2 regions of the Ignatzschineria rhizosphaerae genome follow, and region 1 is predicted to be linked to the other one. Evidence: riboswitches for the same ligand, from Rfam matches in the RefSeq annotation. Region 1 holds a riboswitch; the other holds the start of a gene.
What was found. Region 1 has a riboswitch for S-adenosylmethionine ahead of MMG00_RS10895 (COG3650 family protein). Riboswitches for the same ligand answer to the same signal wherever they lie in the genome.

Region 1 (15,991 bases):
TACTACTCTTTTACAATCAAAAACGATTATTTCCAAAAGTGAGGTTAATCCTTGTCATCACCTATCCTATTTTTATGACCTTAAATATTTTGATGAGCCATTGGATGATGGAAAATCTAATACAATCTGACTATAAACGCCTTTCTCTAATGTTACTCTTGAATATTGCAATATATCTCATCTGGGTTCCTTATCTTTACTACTCTCAACGAGTAAAATCGACATTTCGCTACTAAAAAAGCATTAAAAAAGGTATCCATACTCGATAAATACCTTTTAATAATTTTGTACAAAAACTGCTAATTACTACGATTTTTTCGTTAATTTAGCTCGATTTAAACTTAAAGAGTTGATCAATACACTGACGGAGCTAAATGCCATGGCACCTCCTGCAATAATCGGACTTAAAAGCCCAAATGCCGCAAAGGGAATCCCCACTGTATTATAGATAAAGGCCCAAAATAGATTTTGTTTAATCTTCCTCATCGTTAACTCAGATAAAAGAATCATCTTCGAGAGGTTAATGAGATCGCCATTCATAATCGTGACATCTGCTGATTCCATCGCAATATCTGTCCCCGTTCCCATCGCAATGCCGGCATCAGCTTGAGCAAGTGCCGGCGCATCGTTCATACCATCGCCCACCATTGCCACAATTTTACCTTGCGCTTGTAGCTCTTTAACAACTGAAGCTTTATCTTCAGGTTTTAACTCTGCGACAATCTCATCTGGCATTAATCCCACATCAACGCCAATTTTTGCAGCAGTTCGAGCATTATCGCCTGTGAGCATAATAACATTAATGCCAATAGCCTTGAGAGTAGCAATCGCTTCTTTAGAAGTCGCTTTAACAGGATCTGCCATCGTGATAACCACTAATGCTTGGTGCTCATCACTTAACATCACCACTGTTTCTCCCATTGATTCATGCTCAGGGACAACTCTCTTAAATGGCATATAATCAAGCTTCATTTCATCCATTAACCTTGGAGAGCCGACAAAATAGCGCTTCCCACCAACCTCACCTCGAAGTCCGGCGCCCACAAGCGCTTGGAAGTTCTCTATTTTCGGTTTTTCTAAAGAATGGCTTTCACCAAATACAACGATTGCTTTTGCTAAAGGATGCTCTGAGTGTGATTCTAATCCCACTAAAATAGCGAGCAATTCATCTTCTGATAATAGCCCATCCTTTCTCACTTCAAAATGCGTCACCTTCGGTGCACCCTCAGTAATTGTGCCCGTTTTATCAAGTACAATCGTATTGATCTTTGCAGCTCGCTCCAAGGATTCCCCATTTTTAATTAAAATCCCATTATTCGCACCAACGCCGGTTCCCACCATAATTGCTGTAGGGGTTGCAAGCCCAAGCGCGCAAGGACAAGCAATGACTAAAACAGCAACGCTATGCATAATTGCTACTCCCCAGTCACCGATCACAACAAAGCTTATCAATAATGTAATAATCGCTATTACAATCACTGCCGGCACAAAGATTGCCGAGACTTGATCGGCGATCTTTTGGATTGGCGCTTTACTGCCTTGTGCATCATTAACCATCTCAATAATACGAGATAATGTGCTTTCACTATCGAGTTTTGTCGATGTCATAACAAGAGCGCCCGATTGGTTAATGGTTCCGCTAAAGAGCTCATCCCCAACACCTTTATCAATGGGCAAACTTTCGCCTGTTAACATACTCTCATCGATGGTGGAATTCCCTGAAATCACCGAGCCATCTACCGGAATCGTCTTGCCAGGATGCACCAATAATTTATCGCCAACAATCACCGAACCAATAGGGACTTCTGTAAAGATCTCACGAATTGTGCCATCTTCCGCAGTAACTTCATCAATACGAATTGCTGTTTTAGCCTGGAGCGCCATTAAGCTACGAATAGCGGCGCCGGTTCTATTTTTCGCGCGCTCTTCCATATATTTCCCTAATAAAATTAAGGTAATAATGACGGCACTACTTTCAAAATAGAGGTGCGTTGGATCACCACCTAAAAAGCCGTTATAAACGCTATAAAAGAATGCCGCTAAAGTACCGAGCGACACTAAAACATCCATACTGGGTGCTTTTACTTTTAAAGAAGCCCAAGCCGCTTTATAAAAGCGAATTCCAACTCCAAATTGAATCGGTGTTGTTAAAAGAAGCTGCACCCACGGTCGATGTAAAAACTCCACCCAAGGCGTATGAACACCTGCTAACATGGCAATCATACCAATAACCATCGGCAAACTTAATAAGGCACTGATTATTAAGGTGAGGCGCACTCTTTTTGCCACACGTTCCTCTTGCAAAATCAGCTCACCACGATGATCTTCATCATCTAAAATAGCGCCAAACCCTGTTTTCTCAATAATTTGAATAATTTCCGCTTCATCAATAAGATTAGGATCATACTCAAACATTCCTTTTTTACTGGCTAAATTCACATTAGCACGGTAAATGCCAGGCTTTTTACCCACCACTCGTTCAATTCTTCCTGAGCAGTTTGCGCAGGTCATTCCTGTAATCGCTAGCCTAGAAAACTCTCTATTGAGAGGATCTTGATGCATCTTGATTTCTTTGGTTTCCATGACTCAATCTCCTGTTATTGTTCTAAATGACAGCAGCATTGCCCCTTAAAACAATCACACACAATATCTTTAACACTATTCTCTTTTGCTCTCGCAAGGCTTGCTTCAATCACAGCAATATCATCATGTGAAAGTTCACGTGCTTCAATCAGTCTTGCAAGCTTCTTAGCGCGATTACGAGAACAGACAAAGCTAAAGAGATCTTTTGCGGCATCATCCCACGCATCACTCTCTCGTATCGTTGAACGATACAGATAACGATTACCTTCGCTTTTTGTTTCCACATAACCTTTGGCGACAAGACGAGAAAGCAACGTTTTAGTTGTGGTTGGTTTCCATTGACGCTTCTTTTGCAAAACAGTGACAATATCACTACTACCAAGTTCTCCATTTGCCCAGAGAACTCTCATTACTTCCCATTCAGATGGGGTTATTTCTATTCTTTCCATAAAGTGGTCTCTTTATCTACAACAACAAATGACTACAAATATAGATGACATAATTAAACTTGTCTACTCTTTTTGCAAACATGCTTTTGATATATCCCTTCAAACTGTTTGAAATCAAACTAAAAATGACAGATACATCAATATAGACAAGGATTATCTATCCTTGCTAAACAGCTACAAAAAGCAAATCACCATATCCTACTTCGATAATACTTCTGTCAGATACTCCATAAAAAGTCTAACCTTCGCTGGGACATAACGGCTAGTTGGATAAACTAGATGCACTATTTTTCCTCTTGGTCTTCTCTCTGGCAATATCTCCACGACTTTTCCAACGGCAATATCTGCATTTACGGCATAATCAAAAAACTGCATAATCCCAAACCCATTAAGTACCGTTTCATAAGCTCCCACAGAATCACTATGAATCATACTAGGCTTAAAATGATAAGGCTTTGATAATCCCGAAAAATCCCAAGGGATTGTTTGCCTTGTATGGGCAAATCTTAATCCTATACATTTATGATTTACTAAATCCTCAATGGATACCGGCATCCCATATTTTTTAATATAAGAAGGGGCAGCAACTAACATCGGCTGCGCAACATTCACCTTTTTCGCCACTAATCGGTCGCCCACTAAATCGCCAATTCGAATTGCTAAATCAAACTCATCTTTTGTAAAATTAATGTAACTATTACTTAAGGAGACTTCGATTAAGAGCGAATCACTATGCTCTTCTAAAAAATCATTAATTGCCGGCAATAACTTCTTGATGCCATAACTATTAGGCATACTGATTCGCACAATACCGCAAGGCTCGATGCTATTTGTGATTTGCCTTTCAATATCGCGAATATTCTCAACGGATTCTTTGCACACAGCATAGTAACTCTTTCCTTCCTCAGTTAAACGCATAGATCTTGTTGAACGATGGAAAAGCTTAATATTCAGCTTTGTTTCAAGCCTTGATATAGCCTTACTAACAGCTGAAGGCGTGACTCCAATTGTGATAGAGGCTTCCGTAAAATTTTTACTCTCTGCCGCTTTACAAAAGATCTGAATATCATTCAGATCCATATCTTGAATTAATTGCATAACTTCCCCCATTGATGCCTCATAGGCATTAAAGAATTTCTTCACCAATATAGCAAACTTTTAAAAAAACCTTATGATTAATCCAGTTCATTCATTAAATTCATTAACGGCATGTGAAATTTATAATATAAAATCAGCACATTAGTTAATGAATACCAGTTTCCTACTATGAAACATTAAAATATTTAACAATTTAAGGAGTTACTGAACATGAGTTCATTTATTTCATTAGCGACAAAACGCCGTACAATCTACCATCTTGGTAATAATTTGCCACAATCAAAAGAAGCAATTAATGACATTATCCTTGAGGCTTCTAAACAAGCTCCAACGGCATTTAACTCACAAAGTACCAGAATTATCACCCTTTTTGGTGCTGAGCATCATAAAGTATGGGACATGGTATTAGAAGCTTTAAAACCTGTTTTAGCCGCAGATGTTTTTGAAGGCACTAAAGCCAAAGTAGATTCTTTTAAAGCAGGAAATGGGACTATTCTCTACTTTGAAGATAACCAAGTTGTTGAAGACTTACAGGCACAATTCCCACTTTATGCGGCGAACTTCCCTAAATGGTCAGAGCAAGCGCACGGTATTGCGGCTTATGGTGTTTGGTTAGCACTTGCTGAAGCAAATATTGGTGCATCATTGCAGCACTATAATGAGCTTATTGAAGATGCTGTGAAAAAAGCATGGGGAATTCCTGCTAAATGGTCTCTTAAAGCACAAATGCCAATTGGTTCTATTGAAACACCGGCAGATCCTAAAGGCTTTATTGATACAGATGAACGTTTTAAAACTTTTGGTTAATCCCAAAAATAAATAAGACCTATAAACTTAAACTTCTCGCTTTAAATTAAAGTAAAAGAAACAACAATAACCGCTCAATAATCTGAGCGGTTTTTTTATACCCTTTCTTTTTTATATCCCTTCTAATATTCCTATAACAAGAAAAATAGCCATAAATAAAGGTCTACGCGAAAAGAGAATATGATTTATTTCTCCTTATTCGCGCCTTCAAATACACATCAAACCTCTTTCTTAAATGGCTTCTACTTCCCTTTCACACCCAGCTAACTTACAGACTTCGCTATACCTCAATTCCTCTGGTGCTTAAGCTGTTTCAACTAGTCCTCATCTACTAGGGGCTTTTTGATTTAAAGAGAAGGTAATACTGAATATTAATAGGAACCTTTTCACGCTACCAGCTCGACTATTTTCACAAAAAATATAAAAACAGGTCTTAGTTTTGTCATCAAAACACTTATTTCACATAATTTATCACTAATTTTTCTATCTCTTTTTAATAGGTTTTTAATAAGTCGCTAAATCCCGTAAATTCACGGTTTTACTACAAATAAATTCAAGCACAACATTAGCTTCTCCCCGCAAAACTAATCGCAAAAGAGATGGTGACAAGTTTAGTTACTTGCTCAAGTTGCGAAGCTTAAAATACGAAAAACCATTTGCTAATAGATGAATCACAAATTTACTCATACAATATGATTGTGGAGTTATAATAACGAAAGATCACATTCAGCTATCGGAGCTATGTCACCGTGCTAGCTTCAATAAAACATGGAGAATCTTTTACTTTTAGATGGTATTAAAAATGGGAGGATTACAAATGGTTCGTAAGTATATTTCTGGGGTATTCGTTTCCCCCCCCTTTTTTTAGCTTCATACATCTCAGGTATTTTCAACCATTCATAGACTTGTTGAAGAAGGAATGCGAAATCTGCGTGCAGCTTTAGCTTTACTACCACCTTTGGCAACAAAATCAAGGACTCGTTTTATTGAATTTTTTCCATAACTCATAAGATATATTATATAGGAATTTATTTATGAAGAGCAATATTGTCTATGTCAGTCTCATTTTCTTTATCTATAGGTAACATCATAAACTATAGTTGCTTGAAATACACCAGGAACAACTTCAGGTTGAGTAGGATCTTTTAATACTTGAGCTCTATAACGATTTGTTAGAGAACCAGTCCTTGTTAAAACCCCCATTTCAAGTTTTTCACCATAGTGAATTCTATTACCATTTTCATCTAATAAGCGAAATAAAAGTCTTCTTATCGGTAGTATTAGATCTCCATTACTATTAGTAGTTCCATGATGACGAAAAGAAATCTCAGGATAGACAAAATCATTAATACAAGTATTTGCAGGATTTCTTCTTATTTCAATACTAAAATCTCTGCTATAAACCCGACCTCGATTAATAGCTCTGATATCAAGCAATCCAAAATCAATCTCGCTAGCTGAAGGCCTAACCTCAAAAGAGGTAGCATTACATACAACATTTGATGGTACAAAAATTGAACCAACATTAATCCAAGATCCATCGATAGACATTACTTGACTTAATCTGGGGGATGGTACTCGAGGTCTAGTATTAGGCGCATTAACGGAATTGTACAGCCCCAACCTATTAGTCATTAAAATAGTATATTTTTTATTTGCTTGTAAAGTAAATGGGCTGATATCAGATACGATTTGACTTTGCTTCATATCATAATTCCATACCTTTTCACGACGCCCCTCTGACATTAAGGTAATTTGATATGTTAATGTAATATCTGTTAGTGGAATATTGTATGTACTCATAATATTATTAATATAGGTGTCCCAGGAAGGGTCCTTATAGCTTCTTGGAGTCATTACGCCTCCTAGATTATCACAAGTGACATCCCATGAAAGATCTCTATTATTAGGATTATTTCTTTCGGCAACCCATAAAAATGTATTTCGTAAAGAAATAGAAGGGTTATCGTAAGAGCAGGCCGCAAAAGTATATGGGCTTGCTATTAAAAGCATCAAGAATATTATAATTCTAGGTATGGCCGATCTTAGCATGACACCCTCCTAAAATTATTTAATTATGCTGCATAAAGAGTTACTACATTTATAAGCTAATGATTTAGCTGCACCATTATCGTTAATGAAGTAAATATAGGGATTATTACCTACTGTCACAGATACTTTTTCTTTACCGAAAGGCTTAAGAACAATATCTTTCTCAGTGAGATTAATACCTTTCCTTGCGCTAAAAGCATAGATTACAATATGATAAGGTGTGGGATTTTCTAATATAAGATTACTTCCTTGTTTCTGAACTTTAACTTCTTCAAAGATTGCATTTTCAGCATATTTTTGCAATCCTTTAGGGCGATAGAACAATTTTAAATTAGATCTAACTAAAATATTTAATTTACTTTGTCCTTCTGAATCTGTTGGTGGGAGTCCAAGTACGCTAAACTGCAATAAGCTCTCTCGATCTTTAGGTAATGCATTAGTGTCACCTACTAAACTAATTTTGATTTGCTTTTCTTGTCGAGGATTTAATCTTTGTAACATAGGAAGAGCGACTAAAGGTTCCTCAATCTTATTTCCATTCCCATCCTCTATCCATGTTTGCGCCAGATACGGCATATTAGGATTACTATTTTCTACAATAACAGATACTGAATTTGTATTAGAATGATCAAATATAATTCTTGTTCTATCAAATGCTAACTGTCCAAAAGAAAAATTTAATACTAATAACCCTAAAAACAATATTTTTCTCATAAATTTTACTCCATATAACATGTTAAGTTTTTCAGATCATCGACATCTAATGAGTTTATTTTTAACAAACATTTGTGATTACTCCACTTAATCAAAAAATTAGATTGTATATTAAGACCTGAGAGGTATGTGAGCCCTTTTTCTGCAATCATAGCAACCTCTACCTCATCATTACCATTTACTCTATAAACAACGGCTCCAAATGGAGGGTTAGTTCCATCTTGTAAAGCAATTCTAGAAATCACTTTCTTACCATCTATTGCTCCTAAAGAGCGATAAGCGATTGTTCCGTCAGTAACAGCTATTGGAACTACACTGTTTGTTATCTCAACATTATCCGGTAAATTATCATTATCAACAACATAAGATGTCCTATAATAATTAGGGATATTACTCACACCTATCAGACCAAAAGTGTTAGATTCCCCTGGCACTGATTTTACCTGCACCCCAGGTACTTCAGCATTAATGATAAGCCTTGAGCCATTTTCATAAACTCGAGAATGTGTAGCAAGTCCATGTTGTGTAATAGTTAGAGAACCATTATATCCAATAGTTGCTCTTTGATAATTTGAAGAATAGTTAGCCATTGTCTGGAATTTACCATATCTTGTATCTAAATCGTAGGAACCATTTAAACTATATTCTGAATCGGTCGAAAAATTATTTTGATGAGATATCTCTCCCCCAAGAGAAATATTCGCATTACCTAAACTAGTATTATAAACAACTTGCTGATTAACTCTTTTATCGTATTCATCATAATATGCAGAATAACTCAAATAAGAATTATAATCATCAATCGGCACATGAAAAAATAATCCTATTTGATTATTGCTATAACCATCTCTATCTGTGTTCCTAGATAGTGATAATTGTATTGAGCTATTTCTTAAAAATCCAGTTTTAATAACCTTATTGGCAGAAATACTATAATTTGATGTGCTACTATGATTCCAGTAAGCTCCTTTTGTTAGAGATGCTGTTATACTTGTACTTATTGAAGGGAAAGCTTGCGTAAGGCTTAAAGTAAAGCGCCTTTTTTCAAAAGATAATCTTCTTGTGTTATTAGTTTTCATATCAATATAGTTATTTAGCGAAGTATAATCACGACCAGAAAAACGATACCCAGCTAAATTCAAAGTTGTATCAGAGCTAAAACGTTTAGCGTAATTAATACGATAGCTATACCCTCTTAATGTTTTTTGTTTATAGACTTGATTATTTGCGTGTGTGACATCAAAAGAAAGCGCTCCAAATGTTTCAAGATTTAATCCTATACCTACATTAAGAGATTTATAATCACTTTTATTAATCGTTGCTACTGTCCCTCCAAATATAGAAATATTATTTGTTAATCCATAAGAGAGATCTCCAGAGATAAAATTCGTATTAGTTTTTTTCCCATATTCAACGTCTAATTTCCCTATATTCAAGTTATAACGAATAGCGCCTTTTCTTGTTAAAAAGGGGAGTTGAGAAATATATACTTGATACTTTGTGACTTGACCACTATTTTCTTCTATTTCTACATCAACGACACCATTAATATAAGAGGGAAGATCTGAGATAGAGAAAGGACCAGGTAATACTTGCTCTGACTTTAAAATATTTCCATACTGTTTTACTGTTACAACGGCATTTGTTGATACGGTCCCTGTGACTTGTGGGGCATAACCCTGTAAATAAGAGGGCATCATACTTTCATCTGAAAAAAAACTTATTCCTTTAAATTTTGTAGTATCAAATAAATTGCTGCGTGAATAAATCTCACCAACATATAATTTAGCATTTAAAGAAGCTACATCCATAAAACCATAAATTTGAGTCCAGTCAAGCTTATCGTTAGCAATATCAGAATCATATTGATAATTTCCTCGAAAACGGAACCTTCCAATATTAGCGCCAATATTGCCATAACTTCGGAAAGCATTATTAGTCTGACGTCGCCCCGAATATTTAGATCTTGTATGGATTCCCATCATATTATAATCAAAGACTAATCCTGAAATTCCATAGTCTCTATCTTTAGGTGAAATCCAGTTTGGATCGAAATTATCTAAAAATAGTTGTGGCATCGTTATATTAACAACTTGATCTCTAGGGAAAAACTCTATTTTTACTGCAGGGTCAAGGCTTTCTAAAGAAAAACATTCTCCTATATCTGTTTGATGAGGTGTGTGTGTCAAAATGCTACTAGCATACTCTTTTTTTAACGGAAAACCCATTAATAATTCTGGAGTGATACAAAGATGGTCACTTCCATTTAAAACATAAAAGTTAACAGATTTTGAATATGCCACAGTTTTATTGTTTATTTTAATGTCAACAATATATCGTCCTGAGAATTGGTCGTTATTACCAGAAAAAACACTTAGATCAACATTATCTATTCCTGTAGATTCTAGCAGGGAATTATCAAATTTATAGGCATAGCTTATATACCCCAATAGCCACATACCAAATATGAATATTGCACCTAATATTTTGTAATACAAGCTATTACCCATAATTTAACCTATTCAAATTCAAATCATTGTTAATAATGATTTTACAGAAACTATAATTATTTGTAGTTTGCAGTAAATTTCACAGAAGTATTAAACGAACCAGCTTCTACACCCGCAGCTGAAGCCTTCATGCGAGCTCTAACAGGAACAGTTAATGTTTCATTATTAAATATTTGAATATCTGCTAATGTAGCGCCTTCTGGTTTTACTGCTTGATTATTGATAAGTAAATCTAAACCTACATTTGTAGCATCACCTGCTGTATTAGCCCATAGATCAGTGTTCAATGCTGTACCTGGCTCAATAACAAGTTGTACGCTCTGAACACCTTCGTCTTCAGCGCCCGTTTTAAGATTACAATCTACAAACTCAATATTAGTTGAAACCCAAGCTGAGGCATCACCTGCTGCTCTTAAAGTTCTTGTTGAGACAGAACCGAGATCCACAGGTTCAATTGGAGACAGAGTACATGATGATGTTGTAACCACCCCTTTAAAGACGATAGAACCAGTTGATTGGTCCGCTGTTTGTGCAAGCGCTACAGATGAAACAGTAAGAGTAGCTACGAAAGCTAAAAATAATTTTTTCATTTTATTAAACCTTTATAGAAATTTGATAAAAAATTAAACAGTTATGTAAAAGAAAAACATAATAATGACCTACTATATATTCTCTTTACAAAAGAGATCATAATAAAGTAGTAATATATTCTCAATGTTTTAATAGGACATTATTAACTAGAAATATAACCCCCTTTAAAATCAACAAAATAAATCATGATTGCTGTATTTTTTTTAAAATAAAAATATAGATTTACATTTATTTAAAATAAAGTGAGTTATATCTGCAGTGATCAAAATTCACAGATATAGGATTTAATCGCGTTTTTTACCGTATCAGGAGAATCTTAAAAATCGCACTAGAGAGTATTTATTTGTAGGAATTGATGATTTTTCAAGAGAACTTTATGCGGGTACTTATAGTGGATTCGGTTCAAAAAAGACTAAAAAATGCTTCCTCAAAAGTCGAGGAATAGCGTAATATTTCTCTCATTTTTCGCTTTAGGATTGCCCAGTATTTCTCTATAGGATTTTAATTTGGCGAGTATGGAGGCAAGAGTAATAATCAATGCCCTGTTTTTGAAAGAATCTCTTTCAATTGGGATTTACGATGAAATCTAGCATTATCCATAACAATAATGCTATTTTGAGGTAGCTCTGGTACTAAGTGATTTGTAAAACAATATTCAAACAGCACACTATCCATAGTGCCCTCATATTGAAATGGGGAAATTAATATTTTTCGATGAATTAAACCTGCTACTAAACTTGTCCTACGAAATCGTTTGCCGCTTACAAAACCTTTGATTATATCGCCTTTTAAAGCTCTCCCATGCGTGCGATAAAGGCATTGATCAAAGCCCGTTTCATCTAAGTAAACGATTTTTTCTTGAGGAAGATTTGTGATAATTTCTAAAAATGCTTTAACTTTTTTTGATCCTGTTCCCGATAAATTGTACTTTTCTTTTTATGCTTAAAGCCAAGTTTAGTAAGCGCTTCATGAACAGAAGATGTCGCACATTGAAAAACTTCAGCAATTTCAGAAAGATAAGCATCAGGATGTTCCAAAATATAGGCTTTGAGTTGAATCGGATCAATTTTTTTAAAGTTACATCGGCGAACAGGATCCTCTAAAGATCCTTCAGCCATTTTTTTCCGCCATTTCTTAATACTCGAAGTTGAGATATTAAACAAACGAGCCGTTTCAGTAATACTTTTACTCTCATCAAGAGTATTTAAGATGCGTTTTCTAAATGAAATTTCGTAAGCCATAATTTCCTAGATTATTTGGGTTTTCTTGAACCGATTTTACTATAGATCGCAAGCTGACCGGCATTCACGATTCCCATAGATAAACCACGCTGAATCGCATGATAGAGGAATACGGCATGAATCGCTTCACGCACAAGATTATTCCCCCGAAAGGAAAATGAAACGTTAGAGATACCGCCGGAGATATGCACGAAGGGAAAGTTTTTACGAATCCATTTTGTCGCATCTAGGAAATCTAAACCGTAGCGATTATGCTCCGGAATCCCGGTCGCAACCGCAAAGACATTTGCGGTCAAAGATTATATCTTCCGGTGGGAAATTCACTTCATTGACTAAAATATCGTAAGCGCGAGAGCAAATTTCTTTACGGCGTTCATAGTTATCAGCTTGTCCATCCTCATCAAATGCCATCACGATAACGGCAGCGCCATATTTCTTAGCAAGTTTTGCCGCTTCTAGGTTAATCTCATAGGCAAATGCTTCCATCCCATAATCTGCCATCGACATTTGGGTGGCATTAAAGGTATTGGTTTCTATTAAATCAGCGCCGGCAGCTAAATATTGTTCATGAATATCGAGAATCACATCAGGCTGTGTTAGCACAAGCAGGTCATTATTGCTCTTTAAATCCTTATGCCTCGTTTTAAAACGCTCCCCACGAAAATCAGCCTCTTCCAGTTGACGCTTTTGAATCATCGTTCCCATTGCACCATCTAAAATTAAAATTCGCTCCTTAACGATGGCTTGAAGCTGCTTCTCAATACTCATGATTATTCTCCTACTAATTCGGCAATTTGCCGTAATAATGGTTAGAGCTATAAATTAAGAGCCCTTTGTAATCATCCTATTGATAGTTGTGGTTGCTGAGTTTTCCTGTCTATTTCTAAAACTCATATGCTGCTTATAAAGTCTTGTCACCATAAGAAGGAAAATAATATTTAAGAAAACATCCAAACCATCCGCTAATTGATGAAGTAAGCTTAAATTTAATAGCCCCTGATAACCTAAATCATCACGAAAGGTAGATTTCAATATGATGCGACCTATCACTTCTGAAATAATCCATAAAGTCCACCACATTGGTAATAGTGATCGATATCGTAGTTCTGAGCCTGAATCTAAGCCCTCACTTTTCACAAAGATCTCTTTCATCGTCTGATATGGCTTCCATAGTGTGAATAATGGAATAAAATACCAACCTACCGACCATCCTGCGGAAAAGCGCATATCCTTAGCACCTAGAGCTCGTACATTTTTATTGGCTCTAAATATCCACATCAAAATCATAATACCTTGAATAATAAACAACAAAAATTGAACTAATCCAACAATCATTTCTCGATAATCATTTTTATCGACAATGACATCAAATGCTTCATCACTGATATATCTATAAGTCCCTCACGCAATCTCTTTGAGTAATTGATACTCCATAAAGCCGGAAGCAACTCCGATAATATGCATAATAATTGAAATAACGATCAGGTTTTTCACCCATTTTGTTAACTTAGTTGGATCTTTAAATTGTTCCTGAATGGAGGTCATCTCAAATATTTCCTCTATCTTAAAAAGAGCCTATTTTATAATAAAAATTATCAACATTTTTAAATTCAAAGTGATAAATGATTATCTTAATAAAGACAATTTAAACAGTCATTCATCCCTTTTTGGATATAAAAAAACCTCATAAAGTATAAAACTCTAAGAGGTTTTAAGATGGCATTTATCTCTTTGTTTATTAACCTATCAATATCATTGAATTACCATACTTCATCTATTTTAGGATATTTTAAACCTATAATAGGAATACCTTAAAACCTATCTTTTGGAATTGCCGGTTTTACCTCTTTACTATCAATAATTAAAGTCGGTTGTAATGATGGGTTTGATGGATAGTTTGATCCGCCCCATTTCATGATGACTTGCCCTTTTCCAGGCGTATAAACCGATAGATCAGACCAACCTTTTGAGGTTGCCTCTAATACATAGATCGGGGCACTTGCTACCGTTGATTTTGAAGCAAGACGATACTCCCCATTCTCTAAACCTTCAAAAACTAATAAAGTACAACCTCCTGATCCGCACCAATTCGCCCCTTCTAACAATACAATTCCATCTTTAATGCCATCATTATTAAGATCAGCATATGCCACTTCAAAATCGACATCACCTTTAGTAAATTCATGCACAGCCTTCACAAGCGCAGGAGAAGCAACCTCACTCTTACTTGCATCTACGGTTTGGCATCCTGCCATGAAAATTGCGGCGCAGCCTGCGAGTAGTAATTTTTTCTTCATCATAGAGTCCTTCCTTTTATTGATAAAATAACCATAAAAAAAGCTCTTCTAACAGTTAGAAGAGCTTTTGAAACTTCGGTCTTCTTATCCAACAGATACCTGTATCTGTTGGATTTAGCACAATACAACTTGATGCTGACACTTCCAAGGGCCAAATCCCTCCATCTCTCTGAATAAGAATTAACTCTTCAATATACCACTCAAAAAATCATAAATGCAAAATTAAATACTTCATAAAATATATTTTATTTTTCCCCTTGCCTTTTCAATGGTTCTTCCCCTATATTGATTAAAGCGTGACATTTCACAGTAAGTTATTGTTTAATGTCCTATCTTATCAAGAGAGGCGGAGGGAAAGGCCCTGTGATGCCCGGCAACCTGATGAAAATTAAGGTGCTAATTCCTTCGGTTTTATCTATTTGATAATTGAACAAACCGAAAGATAAGTTGTGTAAAGCCAACACTTGATGAGACAAAAGTGCTGGCTTTTTTTGTGCCAGTAAGAACCTTTAAATCAATCATAAAAAAAATAAGGATAACGGCATGAGCGCGCAATATGTAGAGCTTTTAAATCAGAGTTTGGCTGAGTTCCCTTCGGACGTGAATGTTTCTTTTGAATTTTTTCCACCCAATAGTGAACAGATGGTCACAACACTCTGGAACTCTATTGAGCGCTTAAAAGGATTAAGTCCTAAATTTGTCTCTGTGACTTACGGCACAAATGCATCAACTCGTGATAGAACCCATAGAGTGATTCAAGATATTGTCGAAAAAACCGATCTCACAGCGGTTCCCCACTTAACATGTATTGATACAAGCATTGATGAGATCAATGAGATTGCCGATAACTACTGGAATTTAGGGATTCGCCATATCTTAGCGCTTCGTGGAGATCTCCCGAAAGGCGCTCCTAACCCCGATATCTATGCGGACCATTTAGTGGAGACTCTCAAAAAACGTCATGATTTTGATATCTCTGTTGCGGCATATCCCGAAGTTCACCCTGATGCTAAAAATGGACAAGCAGATCTCCTTCATCTTAGACGTAAGGTGGATGCTGGCGCGAACCTTGCAATTAGCCAATTCTTTTTTGATATCGAAGCTTTTTTACGTTTTAGAGATCGCTGCGTCGCGGTAGGGATTGAAGCGGAGATCGTTCCCGGCATTTTACCTGTTTCTAACTATGAATCCCTCGTAAAATTTGCAGGCCCTTTAAATGTAAAAATCCCATCATGGCTTCACAAGCGTTATGAAGGTTTAGAAAACGACCCTGAAACCCGTAATTTAGTGGGCGCAAGTATTGCTATTGATATGGTTCGAGTCTTACGCAAAGAAGGTATCAAAGATTTTCATTTCTATACCTTAAATCGCTCAGAACTCACCTACGCCATCTGCCATACCCTTGGATTAAGACCGACGATTAATACGAAATAATAATCCCTTATTCAATAAGCTATCATGCCCAAAGCGTATCTACTGTAGGATGCGCTTTGGATATCTTCGTATTATGATTTATCCCTAAGGTAGATCTAACAAGGCCATCTCACCATCGCAAATCAAGCAAAGGGAGGATTATACAGGCATTAAAGCATGTACGCCCATCGTTTTTTTAGAGATTTTTAGAGACATAATATGTTAGAAATCGGCGG
Region 2 (17,546 bases), 1.3 Mb from region 1:
TGACAATTTCATCACCGTTATCTAAAGTAATGATTACTTCATTATTAACGCTACCTTCAAAAATAGCACTTACTTTTCCTGACAATTGGTTACGAGCCGATATCTGTCTCATACTTTATTCCCCTTTTTTATTGTAATCACTCCCTATATTGTATCAGGAGGTTTTATAAAATCGTGATTAGTTTATAGTGTCTTAAATAGTTTTCAAAAAATTTTAAGAAAGGTATTATTTTCTAATCAAAGAATCTGTTAATGATGATTAAAAGACATACTTATTTTATATGAGATTACTTGAAGAATCCTTTATAATGCTTCAATAGTCACAGATCACAAAAAATGACAATAGATAATTCATCACATTTTTATTAAAAAATGATTGATAAGTAGCAGGGATATTTTAACTCTATGAGCCAATTACATCATCCATCACATATTATGGTGATCGATCAAAATAGATTATTTCGCGAAAAAATTGCCTTTCTTCTCTCACAAGATAGGGATCATTATTACCATGTGATTACAAACTTTGAAAATATAGAAGATGGTCTTCAATTTTTACAAGAATCTACAATTGACCTGCTGCTAATTGAAGCAGCTTTAATAAAAGATGATTTTCAATTGAATCTCTTACAATCCATTATCCATCATCACCCGCAACTACGAATTATTCTCCTAACCTCACAGCAAGCATTTTTACATGCTCCGCTACAGCGCTTAGAACAAGCACATACCTATACAAAAAGCATTGATAGCCAAGAGTTTTTAATATTTATTGCCAAAGTCTTACAACATCATGATGAAGAGATTACCAACTATTTAGAAGACTTAACACCAAGAGAATTAGAGATCTTAGAATGGTTAGTTAAAGGGGATAGCAATAAAGAGATTGCCAGAGAACTCTCGATTTCAGAAAGTACTGTGAAAGTTCACGTACAAAATATTTTAAAGAAATTTAAAGTCTCAAGCCGTGTTGAAGCTGCTGTTTATGCGGTAAGAAATGACCTTAGCGCATAACGAACGCTCCATTATCTTTTTAAGAAACGCCCGTACTTTAAATCATGGCAATTTTTATCTCCATTAATAAAAATTAATCACAATATCCTCGAACCGGTTTAAGAAACACTAAAACTGTACAGTGTGTGAATCAAATCCACCTGTATGATGCCGGATAGAACCATTTTTGCGCTTCTCATAACTGATGCGCCGACAATCTAATGCAGTCTCTTTTAAATCGATTTTACTATAAATAGTGCTTGCAAGATGCCAGATAGAAGATATCTCTTATTGTTCATAGCCGATACGCAGGCATTTAAATCAGCCTTTTAAACCTATTTCACTATATTATAAAACTAAATGAGAGGGAGAAAGAAAGAGAGATTAAAAAAGCGAAAAGGCTCAAGATACAACACTTAAAGCCCATTTCACTTTTTAGATAATCCCATCAAGAGCTTATTAAATCATTTAAAACCTCTATTAATTTATAATTTAGAGAGCGCTTGGGTAATATCTGCTTTTAAATCTTCCACTTCTTCTAATCCTACAGAAAGTCGAATTAAAGTAGGATCAATTCCCATTACTTGCTTCATCTCTGGCGTAAAAGTGCCATAAATGGTCGATTCAGGATGAATAATTAAGGTGCGATTATCAAAAAGATTAGTTGCTCGTCGAATCAGTTTTAAAGCATCTAAAAACTGAAAACACTCTGCCTTAGAGCTTAAATTAAAAGTTAACATCGCCCCAGGGTTGCCGATAAAAAACTTTTCACTCAATGCCTTATAAGGAAAACTCTCTAATTTAGGATACGCCACTTTAACAATACGACTGTGCGTTTCTAAAAACTGTGCTAATTCAAAAGCCGATTGGCTCACCGCTTGATAACGCAATTTTAAGGTCTCTAACCCCATAATTTGCGCATAAGCACTATCTGGATCCATGCAAGCCCCAAAATTTCGCGCAATCTCTCGTTTAATTTTAAACATAAAGGCTGAAAATGGTGCCGGGTTATTGACCTTTTGTAAGCGCTTATTATGGGCCCAATCAAAAGCGCCATAATCCAGTATCGCCCCACCAATGCTTGTAGCACCACCCGATACATATTTGGTCGTTGAGACAACTTCAATATCAACGCCCCATTTTTTAGCCTCAAATCCCCCCCAAGGAATGACTGTACTATCGACGATTAAAGGAACTTGATGTTTGGTTAGAATCGCTTTAATGCCAACAAGATCGGCAATTTCTAAATGAGGATTTGTCATTACTTCACAGAAAAAAGCGCAAGTATTATCATCTATCGCCGCTTCAATTTCTTGAAGATTATCCGTATCCACAAAACGGACCTCCACTCCAAATTCAGCTAAAGTATATTGAAAAAAGGCAAAAGTGTTTCCAAAAAGATGAGGGGAAGTCACAATATTGCTGCCTGCGTAGCTCAGTGCCATAAAGGTATTAGAGATGGCTGCCATTCCACTACTTAGCATCATCACATCTTTTGCACCTGAAATTGCCTTAATCTTATTTTCTAATGCTTCAACCGTTGGATTGGTGATACGTGAATAAGTATGAGAGGGAATCTCTTCTTTATTTTGAAACGCATCGGCTATCGCTTTAGAATCTCTAAACTCAAAGGCAGCACCTCGATAAATAGGTGCATTCATTGCCCCATGAATATCTGCATGGTTCTTATCACTTGTTAAGATTTTACTATTAAAGCCTAATGCTTGATTGATCTCTCGCTTACCCATAATTTATTCACCTATCTATAAATATTTATTCTTATCATACTGATTACAGTGAGGTTAATTTAGCTCAAAATAGCCGCTTGATCCAATCAGATTTACAAGCCGATTTATAGCGAGCGTAAAAAAGCCAACACGCATTTCTTTTTTATCAAGCAGTGTTGGCAGGGCTTCCATCGCTTTTATCTCTCAGGTTAGATACTCAATCAAAGGGCTTGATTGACATCCTGTCACTGTAGGAGTTAGCACCTTAAATATCGCTATTCAGGTTGCCGGGTTTCATAGGGCCTATCCCTCCACCACTCTTGATAAAATATTGTTATTCACAACGTGACTCCATAATACGCATAGTCATTTCATAAAGGCAATAACATTTCATTAATTTTATGATAAAAAGACCTTAAAAATCGCAATTCCTTTCGCCTTACAATCATTTAAGCAATGTTATATTTTATCTTTTCTGTCATTATTTATTCCCGCTTTAAACTCGCGGTTTAAAAAAATCATCGTTATACTACTGATAAATTCATTTTAAGGAAAAATTATGCAACGTCACTGGTGGAATAAATCTCGCGCGATTTTGATGCTGACAATGGCTTCTTTGATAGCTGCTTGTAGTAATGAAGAACCACTTGAAATTCAATCGGGTGCTTATCTGCCAAAAGAGATAACTGTTCAGTTTCTAAAAGATGAAACAACGATTGATGATGCGCAAAAACTCATCATCACGCAAGAGATTATTGAGTCCTTAGAACAGAGCTATTTTACAATTGAGCTACCAATGATGCATCATTTTACTCACAAAGAGATGGCTAATGGCATCATCACCCCTGAAAATTTAGTCTTAAGCCAATTGGCAACATATCAATTGACCCCACAAAAAAATAGCATCATCCAAGTAAAAAGCGAAGATTTTGGAAAATGCCAGCAAGCAAAGTGTGCTTTACAATTTTCACTGACAAAAGTCGCTGCTGATGATCCTCAAATTAAATCATTGCAAGAAATGCCGGAAATCGTTGAAGAACCTATTATCGAAGAAACACTCCCTAGCCTTGATATTGCAAAACTCTTTGCCACCAACTACTGGGGCGTTATTCATGAAATTAGTGATCATCTAACCTTAAAGTTAACCCCTATTCAGAGTAATGGCTTAATTTACGGCATTCCAGAGCATACGGAGATGGCTTCCTTTGAAATAGGTAATATCACGATTGATCCTAAAGACCCAAAGGTTGAGATTCTCTCTTTTTATAGCAATGCAATGCCAAGTAGCGATGTTCATCAAGTGGATACAATCTCTTACCTTTTTATTATTCCATCAAAAGAAGCACCCAATTTAGATCTCACGGCTTTAGATACAGAAAACCAACATTTTTTTGCCGATCAAAACAACTTATTAGCAAGAGATACTACAGGTTTTTATAGTATCCAGTACCGATATTTCCCGGCATTAAAACAGCTTGCGATAGCCCTTACGGAAAGCCGAACATTAGAAGATATTTTAGGCCATTTTCAAGCCATCAATACCCTTCAATCCACATTAATTGATGCGGATAAGAATAAGACAACCACCAAGCCCAAAGCAAAAGATGAGAAAGCAACTACTGCTGCTGAGAGTAAAACCATTTTATTAACTGATTTTTCACTCCCCCTTAAAGAGCTGCAATCACGTTATCAGATTACGCTAAAGCAGATGTTTCGCGTGGATAATATCTATGAAAACTACCAAAATGAAGTAAAACGAATCCTGACAAGTGATGCACTCTTCTTAAAAGAAGGGCCTAATACTCAAAATGGTTATCATCTCTTTACCCAACATTTTGGGGATTATCAATTTAATGAAACCTATCTTAAAATTCATAATGAATCACTAAAAAATGTGATCGCCGCAGTGAAAGCATTAAATAATGGGGCTGAAATAGATGCAAAAGAGTTTGAACATCACTTAGAGGATGAGGGAAAAGACGTGAAAGGAGTTTGGCAAAATCCTATCTATTTCTACTCTACAGATCCCAAAGAAGCATCAGGCATTAGCTATTTCAAAGAGATCCAACCGGGCGTGACTTTAGAGATCTTTTCACCGGCATTTCAAGGGCACGTTGCGGAAAAAGTACTTTTTAGTAAGTTACTCAGCAATATGACTTGGAAAAATTTGCCCAAACTTGCTAAAAACAGTATTAAAAATATTGCTAAATACCACGCAATGCCACTAATTGAAGAAAATAGCGTGGAATCAACTGATGAAGCATCCGATTCTAAAGAGGTAGCTGAAGCTAAGGCGCCTACTGAAAAAACATCATTTTATGAGTTTAAAGAGGGAAAAACGACTCTTCAAGGAGAGCTAATCAAAGAGTAGTTTTATCGTAAAATAGGTTTAAAAAAACCGTTAATTTAAATTGCGGGCACGAAATAACTAGAAGAATGCAAACATTCTCTCCCGCCGCAAGATAGACCTTTTTAAACCGAAGAGACTGTAGCAAAAACTCCATATAAAAAGGCATTATCTTGAAAGAGCTGTTTATCACGGCGCTCAAGGATAATGCCTTTTAAATTCAAGCTTTAGGTTTTTCTATAGCTAATTTGGTTTAAGAGAAATTGCTTTAAAAATAAAACAGTATGGCGTATGAATCAAATCAGCTTGCACTGTGCCAGATAGAACGATTCTTGTGCTTCTCATAATCGGTGCGCCGGCAATCTGATTCCGTGGTTTTTAAAGTGATTTCACTATACTTTAAAAAAGCCTTTATTACGAAAAATGCGTTAAATCAAAGTACCCACCATGATCGGCGCTAATAGCGCCTTTATATGGTATTTCACCTATTAAAGGGATATCGGTAAACGCTTGAATCCCGATAATATAATTTTTAAGACTTGCCGAATCAGAAAGATGATTGGCGATCCAGCCGGTAACCTTTAAACCAGCCTTTTCAATCGCATCAAACGTTAAACGCGCATGGTTAATCACCCCAAGCTTTAAGCCAACCACCACAATGACGGGCAATTGATTTTCCACCACCCAATCACTAAAGCTTTTCTCAAAACTTAAAGGCGTATACCAACCACCGGCACCTTCAACCAACGTAATTCTATTTTTCGCCTCTAAATGACGAAGCCCTTTTGTCATCTTTTCAAAGAAAATAGGTTGTCCTAACTCATCTGCCAAGATATGGGGCGCTTCCTCCGCTTCAAAAAAGTAAGGATTCACCTCTTCATACTGCAAAGAATCAAAAGAGGCTTTTAAATGCCCAAAAGCATCCGGATTTTTAAGCCCAAGCTCTGTCATTGCAGCTCCTGATGCAACAGGCTTATAACCATTTGCCGGCATATTCGCTTCATTAAGCGCGGCTAATAATCTTGTTGTTGAATAGGTTTTACCAATTTCCGTATCGGTTCCTGTGATAAACCATGTTTTAGGTTTTGGCTGATTCATTGTCATCCTCTTATTTATTGTTAGATCTCTATTTATTGTTAGATCTCTATTTATTGGAGCCTATTATCTATTTGGCTTAAGAAACTATTTTAAAAGTAAAACACTCATGTATGAACCAAACTAGCTTGCACGATGCAAGTTAAACGATTCTCGTATTCTCATAACAGGTGCGCCGGAAAATCTTCTTTTATGGGCTTTTAAAAGCGGTTTTAGAAATTCAATCCCTAGGGGATTTCGATTAAGGCCACTGTATAGGTTAGTTGATAGCCACCATTATGTTTAAAAAACTGCTCTAGTTTTTGATAACTCTCTCTTCCTAATAGACCTTTACGGCGATTTTTAAGCGCTGTCGCACCAATATTTTTAAGGCTTTTAAAAAGTGATTTAAGTGATTCAAAATGCATTATTTCTTTGTATATCGTCACTTTTCCTCCATATTGCTCAACAATTTTGCTCAAGGCACTTTCTGAAATAAAATCAATCACATGTTTTTCATCATCAATAGTCTTAAATGCAGAAATCAATTCATGCAAACTCCCCTCAACTAGGGTTGAGATTATCACGCTAGGCTTCGCAGCTTTCTCATTTTCATCTCTACTTTTAAAAGCACTTTTTGCAACACGCACCAATTCTGAGATCGCTCTTTGAGGCTCATGACACCACTGAATCGCAAGGCTACTTAATACCAAATCAAAGCTTGAATCTGCAAAGGGTAACGCTTCAATATCACCTTGATAATAAGCTTCATAAATATTTCTCATTCGCGCGACCTCTAGCATCTCCTTAGATAGATCGAGCGCTGTTACACTCGGCAATTTAGTCACTAACGCTTTTTGCGCAAAAAGCGCATTGCATAAACTTAAACCAACATAACCCGTGCCACAACCTGCATCCAAAATAGAAAGTTCGTGAGCCTGATCCTTAAAATGGGCTAAAAGTGTCAGTGATACTAAGCGATCCGCAATTTTTCGCTGCACTTTGGCAACGGAATCATAAAGCTTGGCATTTTTACTAAATTCGGCATTAATCAAAGGCTTTTGAATCTGATTTAAAGTTGTGATCATAGGCTCAGACTTAGATATAGACTCAGGTTTAGATGTCATTTTAGAAAGAGGCACTCTCACGCTTTGCATGCTGATTAATTCATTATCAATAGATTTCACAATAGGCTATCCCAAAAACTGCTCATAAATGGCATTTTGTAGCGCCAAGATTAACGTATCAATCATTATCAATGAATGTTCTGCGGTAATCGTTATCCGAAGTCTTGCGGTATTAGGGGGAACTGTTGGCGGGCGAATAGCTGAAACCCAAATCCCATTATCCCGAAGCTTTTTAGAAATTTCTAATGCTGCTTGATCACTGCCAATAATAAGTGGTTGAATTGGGCTTTGTGAAGCTAAGAGATAAGGTAAAGTCATATTACTATCTTTTTGCGCAACCTCTTGTAATAAACTCTCTACTTTTGCTCTAAAATAAGTAATATTTTCCTTTAATTTTGCCCGTTTTTGATCACCCTCTTTAGAGGCAATAAGATCAATCCCCCTATCTAAGATCGCAGCTTGCATTGGTGAAATTGCGGTACTGTAAATCAAGGGTTTTGAAAATTGAATAAAATAAGCTTTTAATTCCTCAGACAATAAGAGCGCCGCCCCGCTACAGCCAAAAGCTTTGCCAAAAGTCACAACTAAAATATCTGGCTTTATGCCATAAAGATCACAAGAGCCTCGTCCACCCTCACCAAAAATACCTATACCATGAGCATCATCAATCATTAGTAATGTATGATCATACTGATCTGTTAAAGCCTTAATCTCCTTTAAAGGTGCATGATCACCATCCATACTAAAAACCCCTTCCGTAATAACTAATCTACCGGCATTTTCTGGCAATGGTTTATCAAGATAGCTCTTTAAAGATTGGCAATCATTATGTTTAAAACGGAACAATCTCCCTTTAGAAAAAACTGCCGCCTCTAACAGCGATGCGTGAGATAAACGATCAGCAATCATTAGGTCATTTTGTTCAATCATAAGCTTTATAACGGCTTGATTTGCCGTAAAACCAGAAGGGTAAACAATTGCCGCCTCATATCCTAACCAAGATGCAAGTTTTGCTTCTAGCCCTGAAAGGGATGCACTATATCCTGTCACATGAGGAGATCCCCCACTACCAACACCTAAAGCTTTAGCGCTATCTACTGCGCTAGCAATCATTTGAGGGTGATGTGCTAATCCTAAATAATCATTAGATGAAAAATTAAAATAATGATTTTGATCCACCTGAATCGAAACACTACTACTGTTTGTAGTGCAAACAGATTGTTGCCGATATCGATCTCTTTTTTTCTGCTCTTTTAGAGCCGTATTAATTCTTGTGTGCCACATAAACTGTACGGTATCTCTTCCCTAATTGATCTATTGTTTACTTTTTTCTATAAGTAATTTAACTTCTTCTACACCGATAAAAAATGATGAAATAACAATGATCTAACGTTTTTTATTTTTTATAAAACCTTGCTAATCCCTGAACAAAAGCGACTTTGCTCAGACCAAAAACAAGAATTTATAGTACCATAGAGCTCTTTTGAACTCGGTTTAATTTCACAATAATGGGTAAAAAACATCACACAATCGACCGAGAAACCAACAGACAACAATAGTAAAGTTAATCTAAAAAAGAGAAATTATCACCATGAGTAAAATCGATTTAGCGTTTGATTCAAAGCATATTTGGCATCCATATACCTCTATGAGTGAACCACTTCCCTGTTATCCTGTAAAATCTGCAAATGGTGTTAAATTACAGCTTGAAGATGGACAAGAACTTATTGATGGAATGTCATCATGGTGGGCCGTATTACATGGCTATAACCACCCTGTGATGAATGAGGCAATAAAAGCGCAGCTTGAACAAGTTTCACACGTCATGTTCGGCGGCATTACGCACCAACCTGCCGTTGATCTGGCACAAAAGCTTATTGATATTATGCCTAGCAATCTTGAATGCGTATTTTTAGCAGACTCAGGCTCAGTTGCCGTAGAGGTTGCGCTTAAAATGGCATTTCAATATTGGCATGCAAAAGGGGAATTTCGCCATCGAGTACTCTCACTTTCACATGCGTATCATGGGGATACATTTGGGGCTATGGCCGTTTGTGACCCTGCTAATTCTATGCACTCTCTCTATGGTGATTATCTCCCTAATCACCTTTTTGCAGATACTTTCACTGTAGGATTTGATGAAGCGTGGCATGACAGTGCGGCGGATAATCTACGAGAACTTTTTAAAACTCACCATCAAGAACTCTTTGCCGTTATTGCCGAGCCAATCGTTCAAGGCGCTGGTGGCATGCGCTTTTATCATCCTAATTATCTAAAAGTACTCCGAGAACTGTGTGATGAAACAGGCGTACTGCTTATTCTTGATGAGATAGCCACAGGATTTGGTAGAACCGGTAAATTCTTAGCCTGCGAACATGCTGGCATTGAGCCAGATATTTTGTGTCTTGGCAAAGCCCTTACAGGAGGATATCTTACTCTTTCAGCTACTTTAACAACGCGCCATGTTGCTGAAACTATCAGTAATGGGGAAGCAAAATGCTTTATGCATGGCCCAACTTTTATGGGAAATCCTCTTGCTTGTGCGGCTGCGAATGCTAGTCTCTCCTTACTTGATAATGGACAATGGCAAGAGAACGTTCATCGAATTGAAGCGCAATTAAAGCGTGAGTTATTAGCGCCTCTCAAAAAGAATCCCCATATTCAAGATGTCCGTGTTCTAGGTGCTATTGGTGTTGTTGAGTTGAAACAATCTGTCAATCAAGCACATATTCAAGAATATTTTGTCGAAAATGGTGTCTGGATTCGCCCCTTTAATAAACTGGTCTATATTATGCCGCCCTTTGTCACCTCAAAAGAGGAGTTATCGCAGCTCACAGGCACATTAGTCAAGTTATTACAACGTGATGATTTTTCTAAGTTTGTCCTATAACAAAGTTTTGATAAGGCATTAATGATGAGTATTATTCAAGAACGTATTAATATTTTCTCGCACCTAGAAAACTCCCCAGAAAGTGAATACAAGGATAAGCAAGAAAATGAAAATGAAAATATGCAAGAAATCACCCTCTCTTACCTCAAAGTAACGCCACAAACAGGCATACAGAAAGATTCTAGTATTCTCTTTCTGCACGGCATTTTAGGGGATGCAAGAACATGGTTACCATATCTTCATCAATTTCCAGAATTTGAAACTATCGCCCTTACTCAATCGGGGTTTGGTCAAGATACTCACTCTCCAGAATTATTTGATACACAGCGCCACGCTAAAGAGCTTATTGCTTTTTGCAAAGCCCTAAACCAACAAGAAAATCGTCCTGAACGAAAGTTTATTATCGTTGCTTGGTCCTATGCGTGTCATGTTTCACTCCTTGCCGCAAAGCTTGCGCCAGAGCTTTTTAAATCATTAACGCTCTATGAGCTGATTGTTCCAAGTTATGGCATTAGTGAGGGTCAGCAAACTGATTTTACCAAAGACCTTACCAAAATGATGAGCCCCATTATTAAAGCTTATCGCCGAGGAAAACCCGCAGCTGCGGTTGATCATTTTATTAGTGCTTGTAAAAATGCACAATATTCTCTTTCAGATCAAAAAGCAGATATTCAGCAGATTAAACAAGAAAATGCAGCTTCTTTATCAAAGCTCTTAACCCAAAAAGAACCCGAGCCTATTACTCCTGAAGCGTTATTAGCGATTAACCAAAAAGTCCCCATCACGATTTTTTATGGGGGAAATTCACGAGATATTTTTCAAATTAGCTCCCAAGCAGGAATGAAAGCCATAGGCCAATCTAAGGGGATGATTGAAGATGCAGATCACTTACTACCTGAGGAGAATCCGCAAAAGCTAATCGCGCTTCTTCAAGATATCCTTACGCAATAAGTATGCAGCAATTCTTTGTGAAAAGTTAGGAAAATAATCCTTATCAGCTTACAATGCATTGAAAAACAACCGATCATTTAAGGCTAAATGATCCATTTTTGGGCCGTACTTTATTCATATTTAAGGAGATTTCATGGCACAAATTTTTGCAGAAAAGATTTATATCAACGGGACAGTTTTCACCGCGGATAAAGAGAACAATATCCATACAGCAGTCGCTTTTGCGGCGGGGAAAGTTCTTAAAACAGGGAATAATGAAGAGGTTCTTACCTTACAAAATGACCATAGTGAAGTGATCGATCTTCAAGGAAAAATGTTAATGCCGGGAATCATTGATTCCCACCTCCATCCCTTTTGGGGCGGATTACAACGTGCAAGCTGCAACCTTAATTACGCCAGCTTAACGGTAGCAGATACTCTTGCCTTTGTTCAAAAACATATTGATCAAGATACCACGCGTACAAGTGATACCGATTGGTTACAAGTTCGTGCATTTTTACGCCAAGAAGTTTTACCACTAGGCACAGATATTACCCGCCGTGATCTTGATACCTTAAACACAAAACGTCCTGTCATTCTTTTTGCAAATGACTGTCATACATTAGTGGCAAATAGCCGTGCATTAGAGCTCTTTGGCATTGACGAAAATACGCCAACACCAGTTGATGGTACTATCCGCCGTTTTCCTGATGGGACTTTAAACGGTATTATGGAAGATGCACCAGCAATGCGTGCTTTTGATAGTATTCCGGTATTAGATGCAAAAAGCGCCATCGTTGTTGCTGAAGATGTTCAGCAACTTCTCAATAGCCAAGGCGTGACAACCGTCATGGATGCTCGCGCTTTACCGCTTCAATTTGATGCTTTTACAACGTTAAAAGAAGAGGATCGTTTAACAATTCGTCTTTTAGGTGCGCGAGAAATTACACCAGATAACTCACCAACAGTGGCCGATGTTCCAGCCGCCGTTGCCACTATGATGCAGTTTGCTGAAAAATATACCGATAAATCATGGTCAGAAAAACCAGGCATCTTTATTCAACATGCCAAATTCTTTGTAGATGGAGTGATGCAATGCCCTATTAATACAGCGGCACTATTAGCGCCTTATCGGGAGAACTTAGGCAGTAAAGAAGCACCTAATTGGCAGCCATCTAATAATAAAGGGGATCTTTACTATCCTAATGAGCTTCTGACAGCGCTAATCTCTGCAGTGAGCGAGAAAGGCTTTCACCCACACATGCATACGGTAGCAGATGGCGCCATTGAAGTGACTTTAGATGCTATTGAGGTTATGCGCAATAAGCTTCCCGGTAAAGATATACGCCCAAGCCTTGCTCATAATGAATTAACATCACCACATCAATTTGCGCGCTTTAAAGCGCTGAAAGTTATGCCTTGTCTCTCTTATCAATGGGCGGGATATAGTCAAGCATTTAGCGATGAGATGCGTGATGTTTTAGGGGAAGATCGTTTTGATAATCTTGAACCTGCTGGAAAATTTTATGATGCCGGTGTTCGTGTAGCTTTTGGCAGTGACTGGCCTATTGACCCGCTTAATGAGTGGTATGACTTTAAAGTAGCACTTACTCGTAAAGGTGCTGAAGATGCGCCTCGCCTTAATACTGATAGAAACCTCACTTTCGATGAAGTCTTACGTTCAGCCACTATTGAAGCGGCCTATATGATCGATGCTGATAAATATGTGGGTTCTTTAGAGCCTGGAAAATTTGCAGATTATATTATTTTAGATCGAGATATCTTTAAAAATGATCCTGCCGATATTGAAAATGTCAAAGTTCTCAAAACATTTGTTGGCGGCAAGGAAGTCTATACAGCTTAAAATATTTATAAGCATCAACTTACAAGAATCAAATTGTAAAAAAGCCAGTAATACCATCGTTACTGGCTTTTATATGCAAACTGCTTACTAAAGGCTTATAATAGGGCTTTATTAAATAATTTAATCGCTTTATCATCGTTAGGACTTCAATTCATTTTTTGACCTTTTTTAAGGTATTTTCTGCATAATCCTAGCAATATATTTCAAGAAGCTGCATGAGTATTGCCCAAAGCCCTTTTTACTTCATTGTGAATCGTTGAATTATCAGCTGATTTAAATTTTAAAATGTAAGTGATTGTAAAACAATAGCCCTTCCTACAAATATCCTCTAACATGCAGGATTGCAAATCCTGCTTTGCAATCTTTTCTAAAATCGCGCATCTTTCATTGATTTGAAAATGCCAATAATAGTGTAGTCAATAACAGACTCTTTTAGGAGATGATAATAATGACCAACCCGGCAATGAACCGTGTGTTAACAACCCCCATTTTAATTGTATTTGGCCTTGCATATATGGTTCCTCTAGGAATCTTCACAACTTATGGCCAGGTAACCGTCTTAAGTCATGGACATCTTCCGATAGCCTATGTTATTACGCTTATCATGATATTTTTTACAGCACTCAGTTATTGCCGTATGTCGACATTTTTACCCCTTTCTGGCTCTGCCTACTCCTATACGCAGCGAACCTTTGGACCTGTCATTGGTTTTTCCGTAGGTTGGGTACAAATTTTGGACTATCTCTTTTTACCAATCGTCAACTATGTGGTGCTTGGGCTCTATCTGCATGAAGCATTTCCAGCAATCCCCGCGTGGAGCTTTATCTTAGGTGCTCTTGTTTCAGTGACTGCACTTAACTATATAGGCGTACGCTTAATTACCCCAATTAACCTATTTTTAATTGCCTTACAAATTATCTTTATTGGGTTATTTATTATTTTAAGCATGAAAGGTGCTGATTTAAGCCCCGCAAATCTTATTGAACCCCTTAACCCAAGCGGAAGCGATATGGGAGGGTTATTCTCAGGTGCGGCGGTTCTTTGCCTTGCCTTCTTAGGGTTTGATGCCATTGCAACAATGGCTGAAGAGACAAAAGATGCCTCAAAAACACTTCCAAGAGCGATCATGTTAACTGTCGCTATTGCTGGTGCGATCTTCTTAATTATCTCATTTTTTGCTAACGTCTCTTATCCTGAGTGGCAAGATTTCTTAGAAGTGGATAAACAAGATACGGCAAGCCTTGATGTCATCAACCGTATTGGAGAAGCGAGCAACTTTGGTGGTAAACTTCTTTCAGATCTCTTCTTAGCAACTTATCTCACCGGTGTATATGCATCTGCAATGACATCACAAACGAGCGTTTCACGAATTTTATTTGCGATGGGACGAGAAGGTGTTTTACCACGTAAGATCTTCTATAATCTTCACCCAAGATTTCATACGCCCCATTTAGCATTAGTTTGTGTTGCTGCCTTTTCACTTATTTCGCTCTTTATCCCACTGAGCCTTGTTGCGTCTATGATCAGCTTCGGAGCACTTGTTGCTTTTACTGCTGTTAATGCTTGTGTCATTAAAAGCCATCTCTTTACTCAAGCAAAAGAGAACTACAATCTCAAAGGGTTCTTATCCTTTGGTCTATTACCTCTTATCGGTATGTGTTTAACAACATGGCTCTGGATTAACCTAGATATTCATGCCATGACCATTGGCTTACTCTGGTTTGTTTTGGGAATCTCCTACCTTATCTATATTACAAAATTCTTTAAACACCCTATTCCTGAAATTGGGCATGATGAAATTGATGAGATTATCAGAGCTCGAGAAGAAGATGAAGCTGAAGAGCAAACGGCTTAACGCCATTTAAGATAATGAAAAAACGCTTGTAATTTTATAAAGACAGGCGTTTTTTTAATTCTGTATTTATCAAAAAAAATAGGGTTATTAGCTCTTAGCGTAGAGGTTTATCAGCAATAGCACTTCATTTATCAAAGAGCTTTATTTGTGGTAGATCCTCTTTATTAAAAACCTTCACATTATAGTAATCGAGGGCATAAACTGCGATCACAATAACAATCACAAGTACCACAAGCTTCATGATGCTTCGCACCATAAAAGAGAAAAACTTACCAATAAAACGAAGCGTACTTAATGCAAGTAACAAGAGAATTGCAATCACCGCAATTTCCAAAATATACTCCTTAAAGAAAATATTCAATGAAAGGATTAGCTATCTTACTAAAATTTCTCTTATCAAAAATGAATAAAATTAGTAACCTCTTAAAAATAGCTAAGATTCCCTCAATTTTAGATCTATCTCCCATCGATATGCCCCTTAAGGATTGAGATTAAACAAAGCGTCTATTAATGTAAATGCTATTTTACACTTCTTAATAAATTTCACCGATATAATATCAAGTAGTTAGATCTAATGATCATAAGGATTCAAAATAAAAAGGAGAGGAGTCATGGCACAATTAACCCATCAAGATATACAGCTATATCAGCAAAAGTTAGGGATAACTGATTTTGGACCACCCACCTTAAAATTACTAACACTTATTCAACAAAAACATATTGAAGCCTTCCCTTTTCAATCGATATCAACACTTTCTGAAGAGCTTATCTCATTAAAATTGCAAGATATGATGCAAAAAGTTGTCATGGAGAATCGAGGAGGATACTGCTATGAACTCAATATGCTTCTTCTACATCTTTTGCAATATTTAGGCTTTGAGGCTGAGATAATCTCGGGCCGAATCGTTCATCAAAATGATATCCTAGCATTGACCCAACGAACCCATGTATTATTAAAAGTAACCATCGATGAACAGCTTTATATTTGTGATGTCGGTTATGGAGGGTTAGTTCCGCCAATACCGCTTCTTATCAAAACTCACAAAATACAACCAACCAATCTTGGGGCTTATCAAATTATTTACCATCCTAAAGAGAAAATCTATACACTCAATTGCCAAGTAGCTGATAAGTGGCAGATTCTTTACTCTTTTGAGCTAACACCACAGCCTTTTGTCGATCTGATAGTTGGTAACTGGTTCATCTCTACCTACCCACAATCCCCTTTTAAACAGCGCTTAATGGTTGCTAAAACAGAAGCTGGAATGATAAGACACTCCCTTCTTAATAATCGTTATTCTTGCCATGAGCTCGGTCAGCCTAGTACTCATATAACTTTTAATTCTAGCGCAGAAATTTTAGCCTTTATTAAAGATCAATTTCAGCTAGAGATTCTTCATGAAAGCAAAAGCAAAGCTTCTATTTCAGCCTTATTAGATCGATTATCTCAAGATCAATAATTAAAATAAAAAAGCCTTAACAAACAACCCGATTATAGAATAACTCTTCCTGCAATCGGGTTAATAAGGTTAATTAGCTCGTCTCTTTATTGAAAGATTTAAAGAATTTTTCTATCTCTTAAAGATTCAAAAAGAAGAGAGATATTCTCAGAAACAACAGCTCGTGTTGCTTCTGAATCTTGATTAATATTTTTAGGGGAGGCTTTATGCGTTTTTATCACATCTTTAAAAACCACGCTTCCATTTTTAGTAACGGTATAGTTAACGTCTAGGTAAAAATCAACTTCGACAATACCAACCCAATCATATAAAAATCTAGTAATATCACCCGTGATTACAATATCTGCTTTATTATCCACATTAAAACCTGAAGCAATAAGCTCTTTCTTAATCGCCCCTTCTATGAGTTTATTTGCATCCTCAGACAGATACATCGTTCCTAATGATACCGTAGCACTTTGATATTGATTATGCTTAACAACTCCCGCTAAAGCAGGACTATAAATAAACTTTCCTACCGCAATATCACCATTGCCTCTTATTACAGGAGAAGCTACATAGTTAATAGGAATCGTAGAAGAACACCCATAAACAACTGAAGATAAAAAACCAACTAATAATAGTTTTCTCATAATTTCTCCTGATTATATTGTCAGTTCATTTTAGCCTAGTTCTTGCAAATAAATACAAATTACTTTATTAAATTTAATTAATATTTCCCCCTATAAAAAAAGCCATCATAAAAGATGACTTCAATTCATTAAAAATGATCAAAATAGATGAATATTTAGCGATAAAACAAGTTAATTCAAGATTCTCTATAATAAGAATCTATATGATATATAAAAAACCCTAGAAAAACTTTTTTGATAAATAAAAAATGAATATATTAAAATAATATATGTGAAAAGGTTTTAATAAAAACATTGATATCTACAGATCTATAGAATGTATAACCATCTTTAGGACCTTTAGTGCAATCATCTACTATCTTTACGGGAGATTGAAAGAATTATGTCACTCATAAAATGTAAAATATGTGATTTTGAAAAAAAAGCCAAAAATAAACTTTTGATTAAAATGATCGGTATTGCCTTAATTGCTTTTGGGTTTTGGGCATGGATTTCTTATCTGTTTGCCGGTTCTGGGGCGGCGTTCATCATATGTGTAAGTATTATGGGGCTCGGCACCATCTTCTTATGCTTTACAGATCAGATACACAGATATAACTCAACAAAAGAAAATTGCCCTAAATGTGGAAAAAAAGAATGGGATTTTA

Region 2: it holds a riboswitch for S-adenosylmethionine, as region 1 does, so the genes downstream of both, MMG00_RS04900 (PLP-dependent transferase) here and MMG00_RS10895 (COG3650 family protein) in region 1, are expected to answer to the same signal.

Annotation. Positions count from the first base shown of each region.
Region 1 is NZ_CP093379.1:2,402,660-2,418,650, forward strand. It holds gene MMG00_RS14380 (DUF2569 family protein) at 1-236, shown strand, start outside; gene MMG00_RS10835 (heavy metal translocating P-type ATPase) at 307-2,583, opposite strand; gene MMG00_RS10840 (CopY/TcrY family copper transport repressor) at 2,598-3,032, opposite strand; gene MMG00_RS10845 (LysR family transcriptional regulator) at 3,231-4,130, opposite strand; gene MMG00_RS10850 (nitroreductase family protein) at 4,341-4,937, shown strand; gene MMG00_RS10855 (fimbrial protein) at 6,009-6,989, opposite strand; gene MMG00_RS10860 (fimbrial biogenesis chaperone) at 7,005-7,703, opposite strand; gene MMG00_RS10865 (fimbria/pilus outer membrane usher protein) at 7,709-10,213, opposite strand; gene MMG00_RS10870 (fimbrial protein) at 10,270-10,803, opposite strand; gene MMG00_RS14385 (transposase) at 11,339-11,683, opposite strand; gene MMG00_RS10875 (IS630 transposase-related protein) at 11,686-12,045, opposite strand; partial or broken gene MMG00_RS10880 (dihydropteroate synthase) at 12,078-12,813, opposite strand; gene MMG00_RS10885 (DUF4328 domain-containing protein) at 12,868-13,431, opposite strand; gene MMG00_RS10890 (hypothetical protein) at 13,447-13,590, opposite strand; gene MMG00_RS10895 (COG3650 family protein) at 13,857-14,345, opposite strand; SAM riboswitch class I at 14,424-14,522, opposite strand; SAM riboswitch class I at 14,674-14,791, shown strand; gene metF (methylenetetrahydrofolate reductase) at 14,886-15,776, shown strand.
Region 2 is NZ_CP093379.1:1,134,466-1,152,011, forward strand. It holds gene MMG00_RS04890 (TOBE domain-containing protein) at 1-112, opposite strand, end outside; gene MMG00_RS04895 (response regulator transcription factor) at 406-1,014, shown strand; gene MMG00_RS04900 (PLP-dependent transferase) at 1,479-2,741, opposite strand; SAM riboswitch class I at 2,915-3,050, opposite strand; gene MMG00_RS04905 (hypothetical protein) at 3,280-5,091, shown strand; gene bioD (dethiobiotin synthase) at 5,482-6,165, opposite strand; gene MMG00_RS04915 (methyltransferase domain-containing protein) at 6,390-7,328, opposite strand; gene MMG00_RS04920 (aminotransferase class I/II-fold pyridoxal phosphate-dependent enzyme) at 7,335-8,552, opposite strand; gene bioA (adenosylmethionine--8-amino-7-oxononanoate transaminase) at 8,860-10,158, shown strand; gene MMG00_RS04930 (alpha/beta fold hydrolase) at 10,180-11,109, shown strand; gene MMG00_RS04935 (amidohydrolase) at 11,243-12,952, shown strand; gene MMG00_RS04940 (APC family permease) at 13,398-14,807, shown strand; gene MMG00_RS04945 (hypothetical protein) at 14,932-15,141, opposite strand; gene MMG00_RS04950 (arylamine N-acetyltransferase family protein) at 15,419-16,267, shown strand; gene MMG00_RS04955 (hypothetical protein) at 16,366-16,899, opposite strand; gene MMG00_RS04960 (hypothetical protein) at 17,282-17,546, shown strand, end outside.